3 regions of the Solibacillus sp. FSL R7-0668 genome follow, and region 1 is predicted to be linked to each of the others. Evidence: riboswitches for the same ligand, from Rfam matches in the RefSeq annotation. Region 1 holds a riboswitch; each other region holds the start of a gene.
The links. Region 1 has a riboswitch for cobalamin ahead of MKX47_RS08005 (ABC transporter substrate-binding protein). Riboswitches for the same ligand answer to the same signal wherever they lie in the genome.
Positions count from the first base shown of each region.

Region 2: another riboswitch for cobalamin. It lies ahead of MKX47_RS02520 (ABC transporter substrate-binding protein); the one in region 1 lies ahead of MKX47_RS08005 (ABC transporter substrate-binding protein).
Region 3: another riboswitch for cobalamin. It lies ahead of MKX47_RS05670 (hypothetical protein); the one in region 1 lies ahead of MKX47_RS08005 (ABC transporter substrate-binding protein).

Region 1 is NZ_JBBOUU010000001.1:1,657,117-1,662,346, forward strand. Features, by position in the region: gene cbiB (adenosylcobinamide-phosphate synthase CbiB) at 1-306, shown strand, start outside; gene MKX47_RS07995 (pyridoxal phosphate-dependent aminotransferase) at 263-1,363, shown strand; gene MKX47_RS08000 (histidine phosphatase family protein) at 1,314-1,844, shown strand; cobalamin riboswitch at 2,015-2,203, shown strand; gene MKX47_RS08005 (ABC transporter substrate-binding protein) at 2,401-3,414, shown strand; gene MKX47_RS08010 (FecCD family ABC transporter permease) at 3,436-4,443, shown strand; gene MKX47_RS08015 (ABC transporter ATP-binding protein) at 4,443-5,230, shown strand, end outside.
Region 2 is NZ_JBBOUU010000001.1:524,525-529,754, reverse strand. Features, by position in the region: gene MKX47_RS02535 (cob(I)yrinic acid a,c-diamide adenosyltransferase) at 1-251, opposite strand, end outside; gene MKX47_RS02530 (adenosylcobinamide amidohydrolase) at 270-1,739, opposite strand; gene MKX47_RS02525 (FecCD family ABC transporter permease) at 1,739-2,737, opposite strand; gene MKX47_RS02520 (ABC transporter substrate-binding protein) at 2,727-3,674, opposite strand; cobalamin riboswitch at 3,857-4,041, opposite strand; gene MKX47_RS02515 (amino acid ABC transporter ATP-binding protein) at 4,120-4,875, opposite strand.
Region 3 is NZ_JBBOUU010000001.1:1,214,234-1,219,463, forward strand. Features, by position in the region: gene MKX47_RS05650 (isopropylmalate synthase) at 45-284, opposite strand; gene MKX47_RS05655 (metal ABC transporter ATP-binding protein) at 389-1,135, shown strand; gene MKX47_RS05660 (metal ABC transporter permease) at 1,151-2,014, shown strand; gene MKX47_RS05665 (Fur family transcriptional regulator) at 2,014-2,424, shown strand; cobalamin riboswitch at 2,521-2,700, shown strand; gene MKX47_RS05670 (hypothetical protein) at 2,871-3,425, shown strand; gene MKX47_RS05675 (ABC transporter substrate-binding protein) at 3,415-4,365, shown strand; gene MKX47_RS05680 (bifunctional adenosylcobinamide kinase/adenosylcobinamide-phosphate guanylyltransferase) at 4,433-4,975, shown strand; gene cobS (adenosylcobinamide-GDP ribazoletransferase) at 4,987-5,230, shown strand, end outside.

The DNA.
Region 1 (5,230 bases):
AAAAAACCTTTTATGGAGCGCCTAAAGCACTGGCTATGTGATGCCAAAAAGCACCCCAGCCCAAATAGTGGGTATTTAGAAGCCGCAACAGCCTACCAATTAGGGATTCGCTTAGGCGGCTTTAATCGCTACGGTCAAAAGGAATCGTTTCGTGCCTATATGGGGGAGCCGCTCCAGGAAATGGGTAAGCAGCACATTTTACAAGCAATTCAGCAAATGCAGCGCTGTACATATGTATTTTTAGGATTAGGAGGAATCATCTATGCTATTACCTGCACATGGGGCAAATGCGCGGGCTTTATATGAAGCAATGCAAATCGACATGCCAAACGACGTGATCGATGTTAGTGAAAATGTCAACGCAATGGGGATACCAAAAGCGATTCAAGCAATTTGGCCAAACTTACTTAATCAATTAGCAAGCTATCCAAATGAATTGGCAGAGCCCCTCCGCTCGCAGCTTGCACAGCACCATCAATTACAGTGTGAGCAAGTGTTAGTAACAAATGGTGCTGCGGAAGGGTTGATGGTGCTAGCGCAGCATTTTCAGGGACAGGATATATTGGTGCTTGAGCCGTCCTTTTCTGAGTATAAACGCACGCTATCCCAACAAAATTGCACAGTATATACCCTTATTGCAGAGGATATAATCTATTATAAATTTGATATGGATAAATTAAACAGTCAATTGGAAAAGGTCACAGCCTGCTATATTTGTAATCCAAATAATCCAACGGGTGTTGTGCTAGAAAAACAGTGGATTCATCATTTAGTAGCTGCCCATCCACAATGTCTCTTTGTCATTGATGAGGCGTTTATGGATTGGACCGATGAAGCGGAGTCTGTCATTCCATTACTTACAAGCTATTCGAATTTACTTGTCGTCCGTTCGCTGACGAAAATGTATGCACTTGCTGGTGTGCGAATTGGCTATGTGCTCGGTCAGCAAGTTGAAAAATTACGCCCCTATTTACCACATTGGAATGTTAGCTCCATTGCCTTGGCTCTCGGAAGTGAATGCATCAAGCAACAGGAATTTGTTAAAGAATCGGTTGATTATAGTTCTGAATTACTAGCTAAAATGAAGCGCTATTTTCGTTCAATTCAATGTCCATACAGTAATAGTGCCGCGAATTTCTTATTGTTTAAACTTCCCGAGCAATATGATGCCGACCATTTTTTCATATACTTATTAAAGCGGGGAATTGTGCTTCGGCATACGAAAAATTATGCGGGCTTGAATGGACAATGGTTTCGAATTGCAGTAAAAACAGAGGAAATTTGGGCGCGTTGTCAGAAAGAGATGGATCATTATGTCAAAAATTATTCGCTATTATCGCCATTGTCAAACGAGCTGGAATGAACATCAAAAATTGCAGGGCTGGCTGGATTCGCCATTAACGAACCGGGGAATAGCGCAGGCAAAGGCCGTCGAATGGCAGCCGGACATTGTTTTTAGTAGTGATTTGCGGCGGGCGATTACATCTGCTGAATGGATGTTTCCATCAAAAGAAATTCAGCAATGTCGTGCGATTCGGGAAATCTATTTAGCGGATTGGCAAGGGCGGTACATTGTACAATTACAGGAGGATAAAAACTATCAGGCATACAGTCAACATCCGGCATCCTTTATTGCACAAGAACAGGAATCTTTTGAAGCGGTAACGGCGAGAATGCTTCATTTTCATCAACAAGTATCCGCATTGCCGTACGAAAAAATTGCGGTCGTAACACATGGCATGGCCTTAGCCTGCTTGTTGACGGCATTACATGGCGATGAAATTGAAAATGTTTGGGGGTATATGCTGGGAAGTGCCCAGTATGAGGAAATTTCTTTGTTTTGATGCCGATAGAAAATTTATTACCTTATACAGAATAAAATATTTAAGTAAGCGAATTTTTAGTTTTCTTAACTTATACTTCTATTTTGTGAAAATTCCGATATGTTATTTTTGGTTTTTTTTATGGTATGGTATTGTTCGTACAAAATATTACATAGTTGTGTAATGTACAAATTGAATAATTAACATTAGGTTCTTTTTTACAAAGATTAATAGGGAAATTGGTGAAAAGCCAATACAGCCCCCGCTACTGTAATCGCCGATGAAATCAGATAAAATGCCACTGGAAAAATTTCTGGGAAGGTTTCTGAGAGTAAAGTGACGCGAGAAGTCAGGAAACCTGCCTAACTGTTATAGCAATGGACCTTCGGAGGGAAGGGGACGACTAGTTGAAACGATTATTTTTGCTAATGGAGGAATTTTATATTTCAGCCATTATTTTTGCGGAAGTGAATCAAGCATTGGAGAAAATATTCCAAATGTTTACTAAGTATCCCAGCTACGATTGGTCGGGGTACTTTTTTTGTGCCCAAAAATCGACAAATTGGAGGAAAAGAACATGAAAAAAGGAAAATGGGCATCATTATTGACAGTGTTGATGCTATCACTTGGGCTCGCTGCATGCTCAGGAGAAAGTGAAGATGTGAAGGAAACAAAGGCATCTGAACAAACGAATCAGCAAGATGAAAGCGTTGTTAAGGAAGCGCATGGCGTAACAATTACCGACAAGGATGTAACATTCACAGACTCTCGTGGACAAGAAATTACGATTGAAAAAAATCCGCAACGTGTTGTTTCGGTTTTTAACTCATACTTAGATATTTGGATGGCGAGTGGTGGTGAAGTTGTGGGGACTATCGAGCCCTCAGGTGACAAGCCAGTACCAGGAACTGAAAATGCTGAAATCGTTGGAACACTTGGTGCAGTAAGCTTAGAAAAAGTTTTATCTTTAGAGCCTGATGTTGTAATTGTTAACGGGAACTCTGCACACCATATGGAATTAGTACCAAGCTTTGAGCAAAATGGTATTAAAGTGATTGCGTTAGACTTTGTTTTTAAAGCAGATTACTATAAATTAGCGCGTGTCTTTACGGCACTGACAGAGCGTGAGGATTTATACGAAGCAAATGTAGCACAGGTGAATGAAGCCATTGAAAAAATCATTGCGGAGTCACCAACGGATAAAAATTATAAAGTGCTATTAATGATGGCAAGTGGTAAATCAATTACAGCACGTGGGACAGATTCCTATGTAGGAGAAATGTTAAAGGATTTACATACGACGAATATTGCGGATGTATCGAACAATTTATTAAGCGAAACCTCATTTAGTATGGAAAAAATTATTGAAGAGGATCCAGACTTCATTTTCGTTCAAACAACAGGAAGTGATATGGATGTTGTATACGATAAATTAAAGCAAGATGTAGAGTCAAATCCAGCTTGGGCATCTTTACAAGCAGTAAAGAATGATCGCTACATTTTCTTACCAAAAGATATTTATATGTATAAAGCAAACCAGCGCTACGCAGAGGCATATGAAGGTTTAGCACAGCACTTATACGGTGAATAATCGAATTCGTAGGTGAATCGGATGACTACAACAGAAAAGGTTGAACATAAAAAGCACCGCTTATGGGCATTAATTAGTTTTGCCATTTTACTTATTATTAGTATTTTTGTAAGCATTGGCTTTGGGGCTGTGAAAATCGGTCCTATGGAGATTGTTCATATATTGTTGCATAAGCCTGAGGGGATGCAATATCAAATTATTTATAATGTCCGTCTCCCTCGTACGATTGTTGCAGGGCTTGTTGGGATTTCGCTAGCATTATCGGGGGCAATTTTACAAGGGATTATGCGAAATCCATTGGCAGGACCAAACATTATCGGGGTATCCTCAGGTGCAGGGCTTGTAGCATTAGTTATTCTAATGCTCTATCCCTCACTGTATTATTTTGTTCCATTTGGTGCATTTTTAGGTGCATTGGCAACAACACTCTTTATCTATGCACTTGCATGGAAGGATGGCGTATTACCGACACGAATGATTCTAGCAGGTGTTGCCATTTCCTCCTTATTAGGTGCGGGTATCAATTCCTTGCTAACTTTTTATCCAGACCGTGTCGCAGGCGCAATTCACTTCTTAGTTGGTGGATTATCAGCAGTAACATGGCAAGATGTTTTACTTGTTTTACCGTATTCTTTATTTGGCATTGTGTTGCTCTTGATGATTTCAAACAAATTAAATATTTTAATGCTGGGTGATGAGGTGGCAACAGGGCTTGGATTAAATGTTGAACGAACACGCTTTTTATTCATTGCATTATCTTCATTGCTCGCAGGGAGCGCGGTCAGTGTGGTTGGTCTACTTGGTTTTGTTGGATTAATTGTGCCACATATTGCACGCCTCTTTGTTGGCTCGGATTATCGATATTTATTTCCAGGATCGATTCTGTTAGGTGCGGGAGTGCTGATTTTATGTGATACGCTCGCTCGGACGATGTTTGCACCGATTGAAATTCCAGTAGGGATCATCATGTCGGCATTAGGCGGACCATTTTTCTTACATTTATTAAGAAAACGTGAGGTGAAGCATTAATGGGAATTACGACAGAAAATCTCATTGTAAAATATGGAGAAAAATTTGCACTAAAAAATGCAAACTTCACCGTAAATGATGGAGAAGTCGTGACAATCATCGGTCCAAACGGTTCAGGGAAAACGACGCTCATTAAAGCGATTACCCGCTGTGTGAAAATTGATGCTGGTAAGATATTACTGAACAATGAGTCATTGCAAGCAATCCATACAAAAAAAATTGCACAAGAAGTGGCTATTTTACCACAGAAAAAAACGATAACCGGTGATATTCGCGTGGAAACACTCGTATCATATGGGCGTTATCCGCATATGAAATTTGGAAAGCGACTAAAAAAAGAAGATTGGGATATTGTTGACTGGGCACTTGAGAAAACAGGCTTAATGCATTTACGCTACCGCTATGTAGAAACATTATCTGGTGGTGAACAGCAACGTGCATGGATTGCGATGGCATTAGCCCAACGTTCAAAAATATTAGTGCTCGATGAACCAACGACCTTTTTAGATGTTTCGTTCCAGGTTGAAGTAATGGAGCTCATAAAGGAATTAAACGAGACATTGAAAATAACGGTTGTCATGGTGCTCCATGATTTAAATCATGCGGCGCGTTATTCAGATAAATTATATGTGGTAAAGGATGGGGAGATTCTAGTACAAGGTGCACCACGCGATATTCTTCAATCCCCGCTATTACAAAAGGTCTTTCATATTGATTCTGAAATTTATGAAGATATAAGAGGCGATAGTCCATTTTTCATTCCATACAAATTAGAAAATCGTGAAGA
Region 2 (5,230 bases), 1.1 Mb from region 1:
AGCTTATAATGACGCTCTTTCATGACATTCGCTAAATCGCCGCCACCATCGAATAACTCATGCTGAATGGCTGTTAAATCTTTGATAAGGTCTTCAAATTTCTCCTGATTTAGCTCTGAAACGGCTTTTCCGATAAAGGAATTCAGTTCATCAATTGTCCCATATGCCTCGACGCGTAAATGATCTTTGTCAACACGACCCCCGATTATGCTTGTTTTCCCCGTGTCCCCTTGCTTTGTGTATAATTTCATCGCACTCACCCTTCCCTTTCACTCATGTTCAATGAATTGCTGATACTTTTTTATTGCCGCTATCGTCGTTTCGAAAACACCGCGCCCGATTAATTTACCGATTTCTGTAATAGGTCCTGCATAGGGTAGCTCTTGCCCTTGCTGTGTTGCTGCAATCAGTATGCTATCTGTCGCGGTACTCGTTGCAATCGTACCTGTCACGGCATCTTTAATTTGCTGATCCGCGAGTGCCTTTGTTTTTGCTTCCGTTGCGGTAATCATCGCTTGAATAAAGGCTTCATCTGTTAGCTTACCATTAATGACTACCCATGTATTAATCGTTCCAGCATGCGGCTCTTCATCGCGTAAATAAGTCTTCGTCACATCGACACTATTGCCAACACCCGCTGTTACCATAATGATTACTTCTAAATCATGCTGTGTAAACGACTGAATTTCCACACATTTTGTGGCTACAGCGGTCAGCATCACAACCGTACTCGTCGGCGCAAAATGATTAGCTACTAAAAAGTTAACCGTCTCTTCTTCTACACTGTATATATCATAGTCTGGCGCAATCGAACGATTTAAAAATGTATCATACCAGCCTATTCCTGCATTATGCACTGCTGATGAAATGACCTTTAATGGTGCATTTGCTTTTAATTGAATATATGCGTTCGTAATTGTAAAATTCGCTACTTGAATTCGCGCTTCCTCACGCTGTAATTCATTCGTAGGCAGCATTGTAATTTGTGGCTTTGGTACTTCTGGATGTGGATACGTTGCAACTCGCGCCTTATATACATCGGCAATTTGCTGCTGTAAAATGACCTCATGTGGCAAGCCATATGCGCGCACTTCGCCATCTTCTAACAGTAGTAATTCATCACAATATAACGAGGCTAAGTTGATATCGTGGAAAATCGACACAACCGTTAGTCCATGCTGTTCTACTTGCAGACGAATCATATCTAAAATTTGCTTTTGATGCGCGATATCTAGATGATTCGTTGGTTCATCCAGCAGAAGGAGCTCCGAGTTTTGAGCCAGTGCCTGTGCGATAAATACACGTTGCTGCTCGCCGCCAGATAAAAACTCTAAATAATGCTCCTTGTAGCGCGTAACACCGGTGCTTTCCATAGCATGCTGTACCATCTGTTCATCCACATCTGACCAAGTCGAAAAAAAGCCTGTTTGATGGGGGTAACGACCTAGTGAAACCGCATCATAAACACGATTTGAAAATGTACTCGCATTTAATTGTGGGAGCACCGCCATTTTTTTGGCTAGTTGCTTCACATCATAGCTTTTAATCGGCTGATTTTCGATTAATACTTCACCCGTAGTGGGATTAATAATGCCGCTAATCATTTTTAATAATGTCGATTTTCCGCTACCATTCGGACCTAGTATCCCCAAAATTCGACCTTTTTTCACGTGAAACGTCACATTTTTCACAACACTCTTGCCGCTATAGCCACCGCTTAAGTCATTTACCTGTAACATTATGCAACACCCTTTCTACGTTGCTTAAAGAAAATATACGCAAATACTGGTGCACCTATAAAGGACGTAATGACACCTATCGGCAATTCGATTGGCGCGATAATCGTACGCGACACTAAATCACAAATTACGAGCAAACTCGCGCCATTTAAAAACGAAAGGCTGAGCAAATGTCGATGATCTGCACCAATTAAAATACGAATCATATGCGGCACAACTAACCCAACAAAGCCAATCGTTCCTGACGCCGCAACCGCAGCACCCGTCAAAATCGAGCCTCCTGCTAAAATCATATATTTACTACGCTTTACATTGACTCCTAAATATTGCGCGCGCTCCTCACCGTAAACCATTGCATTTAGCTCGCGACGATTCAGCCAAATAATTAATGCGCCAATGATCATAAACGGTATAACCATTCTCACATAGGGCCAGCCACGCATCGACACACTACCAAGTAACCAGCCGATAATTTCACGCAGCTGCTCGCCCGTCAATGCTACCATCAATGAAATACAGGCACCTAAAAATGAACTAAAAATAATTCCAGTTAAAATCAATGTTTCCATTTTCATCGTACGGTCTACTAAACGAGCAAACAGAAGCACGATGACAATTGTTATCGCCGCGCCTAGCATACTAAAGATTGGGAGCGTAAACGAGCCAAGGAATGGAATCGAAATACCTAAAAAAATCGTCATTACAGCCCCAACAGAAGCTCCCGAGGAAACGCCTAGTGTATACGGGTCTGCTAATGGATTTTTCAGCAAACCTTGGAAGGCAGCTCCCGCAATTGCAAGAGACGCACCAATTAATGCCGCTAAAATAACACGTGGCATTCGTATTTTCCAAAGAATGCTGTAGGCAACGGGGTCTGTCGTTTTATCCCACAGAGTAGAGAGCGGAATGTCGACCGAACCAAATGAAATCCCAATCCACATACTCGCTAAAAGTAATCCAATCGATAAAATATAGGCGATTGAATATTTACTGTTCATTAAATACCTCTGGATAAATAGCCTCCGCGATCGATTCAATGCCCTCCACTAGACGTGGACCTTGACGACTTGTCGTATCCGCATCCACTAATTTTACGTTGCTGTTTTTCACCGCAGTCATCTCTGCATAGGCATCATTTGTTGTAAGTTCCTCAATATCATTTTCATACGTCGCTAAAATAACATCTGGGTTACTGCTGACGAATTGCTCAGCGCTATACATTGGCCAGCCTAGTTCGGGTACAGCATTTTCCACATTTAGTACTTCTAACATTTCATTAATAAAGGTATCCTGCCCTGCTGCATAAAGGTCAGGGTCTGTACCAACAACGATAAATACCGACTTTTCTTCTAAGTCTGCCACCTTCACTTCGATTTCTTCAATGTCTTCTTTCATTGAAGCGATAATATCGTTCGCTTCTTGTACCTTATTTGTCAAACGCCCAATTTGCTCAATCGTCGTATATGTTTCTTCAAATGTTTTAGCATCTTTCACAACAAATACCGGAATCCCAACTGCTTCTAGCTGTGCAATCGCTTCTTCATTAAAGCTATACATACCTGATTCATGCGCCAATACTAAATCGGGTTCTAAGGCAATGAGTTGCTCTAAATTAAATTCCATGCCGCCAACCTTTTCCTTCGTTAACGCTTCCTCTGGGTATGTGTCATTGTCAGAAACACCAATAATTTGATCGTTTAAGCCTAAGCCAAATAAGATTTCTGTATTTGATGGAACGAGTGAAATAATACGCTCCGGAGCTTTTTTGATTGTAATATCTTTGCCTAATGCATCCATTTGTGTAATTGGAAATTGGGCTTGCTCTGTTGCCTCGGTAGTTTCATTTTCTTTTACTTTGTCTGCTTCTTCCTCGCCGCATGCTGCTAATGCTACTGTTAATACGGCTACTGAAGAAAGTGCTTGCCATTTTTTCATTGTAAAACTGCCTCCTTGGATTTAGAAAACACATCTACTGTGCTCATTGTTTCATAAGCCCTGATCACCTGTTATTTAGCAAAAAGAAAAAGCCCCACCTCATATGAGAAGGAAGCTTTACGTATGCAAATAAAATTCAACTAACCGGAACTTATCTGCCACATCCTATCCTCGTAGGCGTATCTTTGGGCATTATAAAGGCAGGTCTCCTGGCTTATGCGTTCAAACGTTTAATAGCGCCTTCCCGTATGATACAGTGGCATCATGCTTTAAACTCGCATTTACAGTGGCGGGACCGCATCGGCATTTAACCGATTTCCCTATTACTTCTTATTGTTGAATAAGAACCTTTACAATCGATATGAAATTTATCTTTTATTATAGCGGATAAATTTCGTTTTGTACGCAAACTTATACTTATTTTCAGATAATTCCTCTTAATTCATTAAATATGATACGTGTATTCTTCTGGTAGGACGCGGCGTAGAAATTGCTTTGTGCGGTCTTCTTTTGGCTGCACGAATATTTCATGTGGTGAGCCCTCTTCGATAACATGACCACCATCCATGAAAATTATCCGGTTGGCCACCTCCTTAGCAAATGACATTTCATGTGTCACTACGAGCATTGTTGTCCCTTCTTTTGCGATATCCTTCATCACCGTTAGCACTTCGCCAACCAATTCTGGATCGAGTGCAGAAGTGGGTTCGTCAAATAAAATAATATCTGGATTTAAGGCGACCGCGCGTGCAATACCGACACGCTGCTGTTGGCCTCCTGATAGCTGACTTGGGTAAGCATCATATTTCGCCGATAATCCGACTTTATCGAGCGCTGTTTTCGAAATGTCATAGGCCTGATCCTTTTTCATGCCGCGCCCAATAATTAAACCTTCTGCCACATTTTCAAGCGCAGTTTTATTATTAAACAAATTATAATTTTGAAAGACGAAAGCCGTTTTTTTACGAATAGCCAAAATATCCTTTTTCGAGGCTTTATGTAGATCCACCGCAATTTCATCAAAATGGGCAGTCCCCACATCTGCATGCTCTAAAAAATTTATGCAGCGTAGCAAGGTCGTTTTCCCTGAACCACTCGGCCCTAAAATGACAACTACATCGCCTTTAGCTATCGTTAAATCGACCCCTTTTAACACTTCATTTCCACCAAAAGTTTTATGCACATTTTTTACTTCCAGCATGCTATCCCCTCCCTCTATAAATGTTGATATATCAATGGTTTGCACCGTTTTCGAGTGTCCAAAAAATATTTTTCGACACGTACATCTATCGTTATTTTGTAATTCTTGATTTTTTTTACAAACAGTCCGTACGCTTCGCTATAGGATAAACCAGTAAATGGTAATTATCCCTCTGATCCTGTGCGCTATATCGATGCACTTTTGGATCTCTGCGTTGCTTATGATGACGGACCCTCCCATATCTCTAGGCGTCTGATGCGCGTACATTCCTTCGTTCGGTCTATTCATAAGGCAGAGGCTGGCGATGCTCCCTTAGGGACTCTTTGCGATTCGCACGGTCGAATGGTGGAAATAG
Region 3 (5,230 bases), 440 kb from region 1:
GATTTCCTCAAAATTTATACCTTTACTAGGTTGGGATTTATGGATTAAATCCCAACTAGCCGCATTAATTTTTTATAGCGTTTTTCACCGAGTAGCTTATGCAATTTTTGTAATACTTCATTTGGTATGCCGGTGATGGCCCAGCTAATATTGGCGTGACGCATGATTTTGCGTAGCTTTTTAATTTCCTCCAAAGTTAATGCAACCTCGTTTTTTTGAGCAAATTGTTGAAGCTGTTCATCATTCATGTGCTGCAACTTATTTAATAGTTCTAAATTCTTCATCCTAGCTCTCCTTTCAAGTTTCTTTCCTTTACAATGCAAAAAAAGTCCTCTATACTAACTTGGTATAAATCGTAATGATTTTGAATTAGAAAGAAGCGAAAAAAATGAACAAACCATTGATTGAATTGAAGGATGTTTCCTTTCAATATGAATACACACAAGTATTAAAGAACATTTCTTTACGCGTCGATGAGGGTGATTTTTTGGCATTAATCGGTCAAAATGGCTCGGGGAAATCGACGCTCTTAAAATTGATATTGGGGCTATTAAAGCCAATGTCGGGGGATATTAAATTGTTTGGTGAGCCAGCGAATCAGTTTAAACACCGAGAATGGATTGGCTATGTGTCACAGAAGTCAAATGCCTTTAACTCAGGCTTCCCAGCAACCGTTGAAGAGGTTGTCAAAAGTGGCTTATCGCAAAAGGTAGGGCTGTTTAAGCGTTATCCAAAAGATACAGACATTTTAGTGAAATCGGCCTTGAAGGATGTCGGTATGGAGCAATTTATGAAGCGAAATATTGGACAACTTTCGGGAGGACAGCAACAACGTGTGTTTATTGCGCGCGCATTAATAGCCGATCCAAAACTACTTATTTTAGACGAGCCTACTGTTGGGATTGACCGTGAAAACGTGCAGGCATTTTATGATATGCTCGCACACTTAAATGAGCATCATAAAATGACGATGATTTTAGTAACACATGATGTAGATACCGTATCTGACCGTGTGAGCCATGTCGCATGTTTAAATCAAACGATTCATTTCCACGGTTATAAAAATGATTTTGATACCATTTCGGAAGAACAGATCGAAAGCTGGAACGGCCACTCTGTTCGAAAGATTCATTAAGAGGAGCTGGCCATTATGATTGAAGCAATATTAAACTATGAATTTTTACAAAACGCCTTTTTTTCAGGGCTTATTATTGGGGTTATCGCACCGTTACTAGGTGTATTTATTGTCGTACGCCGTTTATCGCTGATCGCGGATGCACTATCACATGTGACGCTTGCCGGGATTGCGGGGAGCTTATACTTAAGTCAGTCTTTTTCAGCACTTGCCCTACTTAACCCAATTTATTTAGGTATTGTAGCGTCGGTAAGTGGTTCCATCTTAATTGAGCGCTTACGCCGTTTGTATAAGCACTACGAGGAGCTTGCGATTCCGATTATTATGTCAGGTGGTATTGGTATTAGTGCGATTTTAATTTCGCTTGCAAGTGGCTTTAATACAGATTTAATGAGCTATTTATTTGGCTCAGTATCGGCGGTTTCGAGGCAAGATTTATTTGTTGTCCTTGCCATTGCGATAGTCGTTGTGATTTTCTTAGCATTATTTTTCAAGGAATTATTCGTATTATCCTTTGACGAAGAATATGCAAAGGCAAGTGGGTTGCCAGCGAAATGGATCCATTTGCTATTTATGATTGTTGTGGCACTTGTTATTGCGGCAAGTATGCGTATTGTGGGGATCTTATTAGTATCGAGCTTAATGACATTACCCGTTGCAGCGGCAATGCGTTTAGCCCGTGGATTTAAAGAAGCGATCATTTTAGCGATTGTCTTTGGTGAATTGGCGGTATTAATCGGATTAGTTAGCGCATTTTACTTAAACTTAGCGCCAGGTGGTACTATTGTCGTTACATCTATTATGATTTTATTAATCGTGATTTTCATGAAAAAAATAGTTTTAAAATTTTCAACTAAGGTGGAAGGGGAAGAAGCATAGTGAATACAATACGCGCGTGGGAAATATTAAAAGACAATGGCTATAAAAAAACAGATAAACGAGAATTAATTTTAGGTATGTTTGCGGCTACGGATAAATATTTGACTGCCCGTGATTTACTGCAAGTGCTGAAAAAGGATTTCCCAGGCATGAGCTTCGATACAATTTATCGTAACTTAGCAACATTTGTTGAATTAGACATTTTAGAAGAAACTGAGCTAGGTGGCGAGCGCAATTTCCGCATGCATTGTGAATCGGATCATCACCATCATCATTTTATTTGTCGTGATTGTGGGAACGTCAAGGAGTTATCCCTATGTCCAATGGAAATGCTCGGTGAAAAGCTGCCTGGCTATGCAATAGAAGCACATAAGTTTGAAATTTATGGTAAATGTCCAAACTGCTTATAAAGGTATCAATTTTATGTTTTTAAGCTTGAAATTGATGTGAAATTAAAAACTATTTGCATAATTTCAACAGTATGATAAAGTTAGTTTTACAAATTGAATAGTTTGCAAGAAAGAGATGCCTTGTGCATAAATGGGAATTCGGTGTAAATCCGAAGCTATATCCGTAACTGTAAGCGTAGATGAAAGTAAGTAAAATGCCACTGCTAAAAGCGGGAAGGTGCTTATGAGTAAAGTGAAACGCGAAGCCAGGAGACCAATCTTTTTCTGATCGTAACACACCTCTTCGGAAATAAAGAGAATGTACGGCAGCCATACATCAAACAAGCATGTTTACCTATGTATTTTTTGATTTTATGAAGCCATCCATTTTCTGGGTGGCTTTTTTTCATGCCACTTTAGTTTTCTAGAAGTAATGAATTTGAAGTTTTGAAGTGAGGTTGAGAAAGTTGAAGAAGGATATTCGTTATTCATGCTATCCATTCATGCGTGAAAAATGGAACTGTGTTGATTATGAAATTCGCACAGATTCATTAACGACACGTATTGGGGCAGTTATTCCGACATTGGTGGATGATGCACATGGCCAAACGGTATTAGAAGATATACGTATCATCCAGCCACTTGCTTATCACGTAAATGGTTCTGTACGCGGAAAATTAGCGATTACAGAAAATGACTTGCATTGGTTAAGTGATCGCTATGATTATTATGTCAGTGAAGTAAAAGATGCGATTCAGCAGTTTTTATTACCTCAAGGGGTGGAAAGCGCGGCTCGTCTTCACATTTGCCGAAGTGAAGCGAAAAAATCCTATCGCGCATTACATAAAGTAAGCGAAGAACGAGAAGTTCCTGAAATTTTATTCGACTTTTTAGGCTTACTTGCCAATGTATTGTTTGTGATGGCTGTGTATATGAACAAGCAACACGAATGTGATGAAATTGTCTTCATCTCAAAATCGTATCCAATGAAAAAGAAAAAGGAGCAAAACAATGAACTTTAAAATGAAATGGGTTGCACCTGTTGCTGCAGCACTACTTTTAGCAGCATGTGGAGCAGACGAAGAAAAAGCATCAAAGGATTCAGCAAAAGAGCCAGTTAAGCAAACAGAGGTGGATGGACCATACACAGTTGTAGATGACCGTGGGATTGAAGTAACGTTTGAGGAAGTCCCAAAAACAATCGTATCCTTACAGCCAAGTAATACTGAAATTTTATTTGAATTAGGCGTTGGGGATCAAATTGTTGGTGGAACAGATTATGATACATATCCAGAAGCAGCACAAAAAATCGAACGTGTTTCGACATCAACCGTTATTAACGCGGAACGTATTGTGGAGTTAAATCCAGACGTAGTCGTAGCGTATACAGCTGGTGATGAGGCGCAAGTTACACAGTTAGAAGATGCAGGCTTAAAGGTATTTGTCATCGCATCCGCTACATCTTTTGACGATGTCTACACAGATATCATTCAGCTTTCTGAAGTCATGGGCATTGAGGAAAAGGGAAATGAAGTTGTGGCAGATATTAAAGATCAAATTGCAGCAGTTCAAGAGAAAACAGATACAGTTGATACAAAGAAAAAAGTATACTATGAAGTATCACCAGCGCCAGATATTTGGACAACGGGTAATAACACATTCCAACAAGAAATTATGAATACTGCCGGTGTTGAAAATATTTTCGTCGATCAAGAGAGCTGGTTAAGCGTAACGGAAGAAGATGTCATCGCACGTAATCCAGAAGTAATTATTACACCAGCAACATATATGGAAAATGCAGTGGATGAAATTTTAGCTCGTGCAGGCTGGGATCAAATTCAAGCGGTTTCAAATAAAGCGGTTGTGTTAGTCGATGGTGATGTGATGTCTCGCCCAGGGCCACGTATTGGTGAAGCGGTAGAAATTATGGCAGAAGCCGTATACCCAGAATTATTTAAATAAGCTTATAATAAAGGGGCATGCCTAATTTTAGGTATGTTCTTTTAGTTATTTGCAAAGGTGGAGTAAAATGATCTTTATAACTGGCGGAGTACGTAGTGGTAAAAGTGCCTATGCCGAACAGCGCGCCCTAGCTTTGGGAAATGATAAACACTATTACTATATTGCCACGGGAGTCGCATTTGATGAAGAAATGAAAAAGCGAATTATGCGTCATCAGGAAGACCGCATGCAGCAAGCAAGCCATTGGACAACCGTGGAAATGCAAGCGGTAATACCTCAACACATCCAGCTATTATCATCCGATGCGGTTGTTTTATTTGAATGTGTGACGACATGGCTTTCCAATGTTCTCTATTTAAGTGAGCAGGAAAAAAATCGTAGCGAATATATCAAGAGCTGCATCGAATCCTTACAAAAGCAATTGTTAAATTGGCAAGTTCAAGGTGTTACAATAATTATTGTATCGAATGAAGTATTAGACGAGCTCCCTTCAACGTACGAGGAAGTGAATCATTATCGCAAGTTATTAGGGCATTTGCATCAATGGCTTGTGCAGCATAGCCATGAAGCTTATGAAGTACAGTTTCAACTCGTACAACGATGGAAATAGGAGGGAGCAGGTTGAAAAATGCAAGTCAAGGTTTCTTATTAGCATGGCAGTTTTTTTCTTTCGTACCGATAAAAAAACAATTCGATATGAATAAAAGCTCCATTACGTGGATGTATGCGAGTTTGCCGCTCATTGGTTTAGCCATCGGGTCACTGCTAAGCGGTGGGGCGTATGTACTTATGAGCTATAGCGATATTTCCGATTTATTATTGTCGATTTTACTTGTAGTTGGCATGGTCATTTTTACTGGTGGCT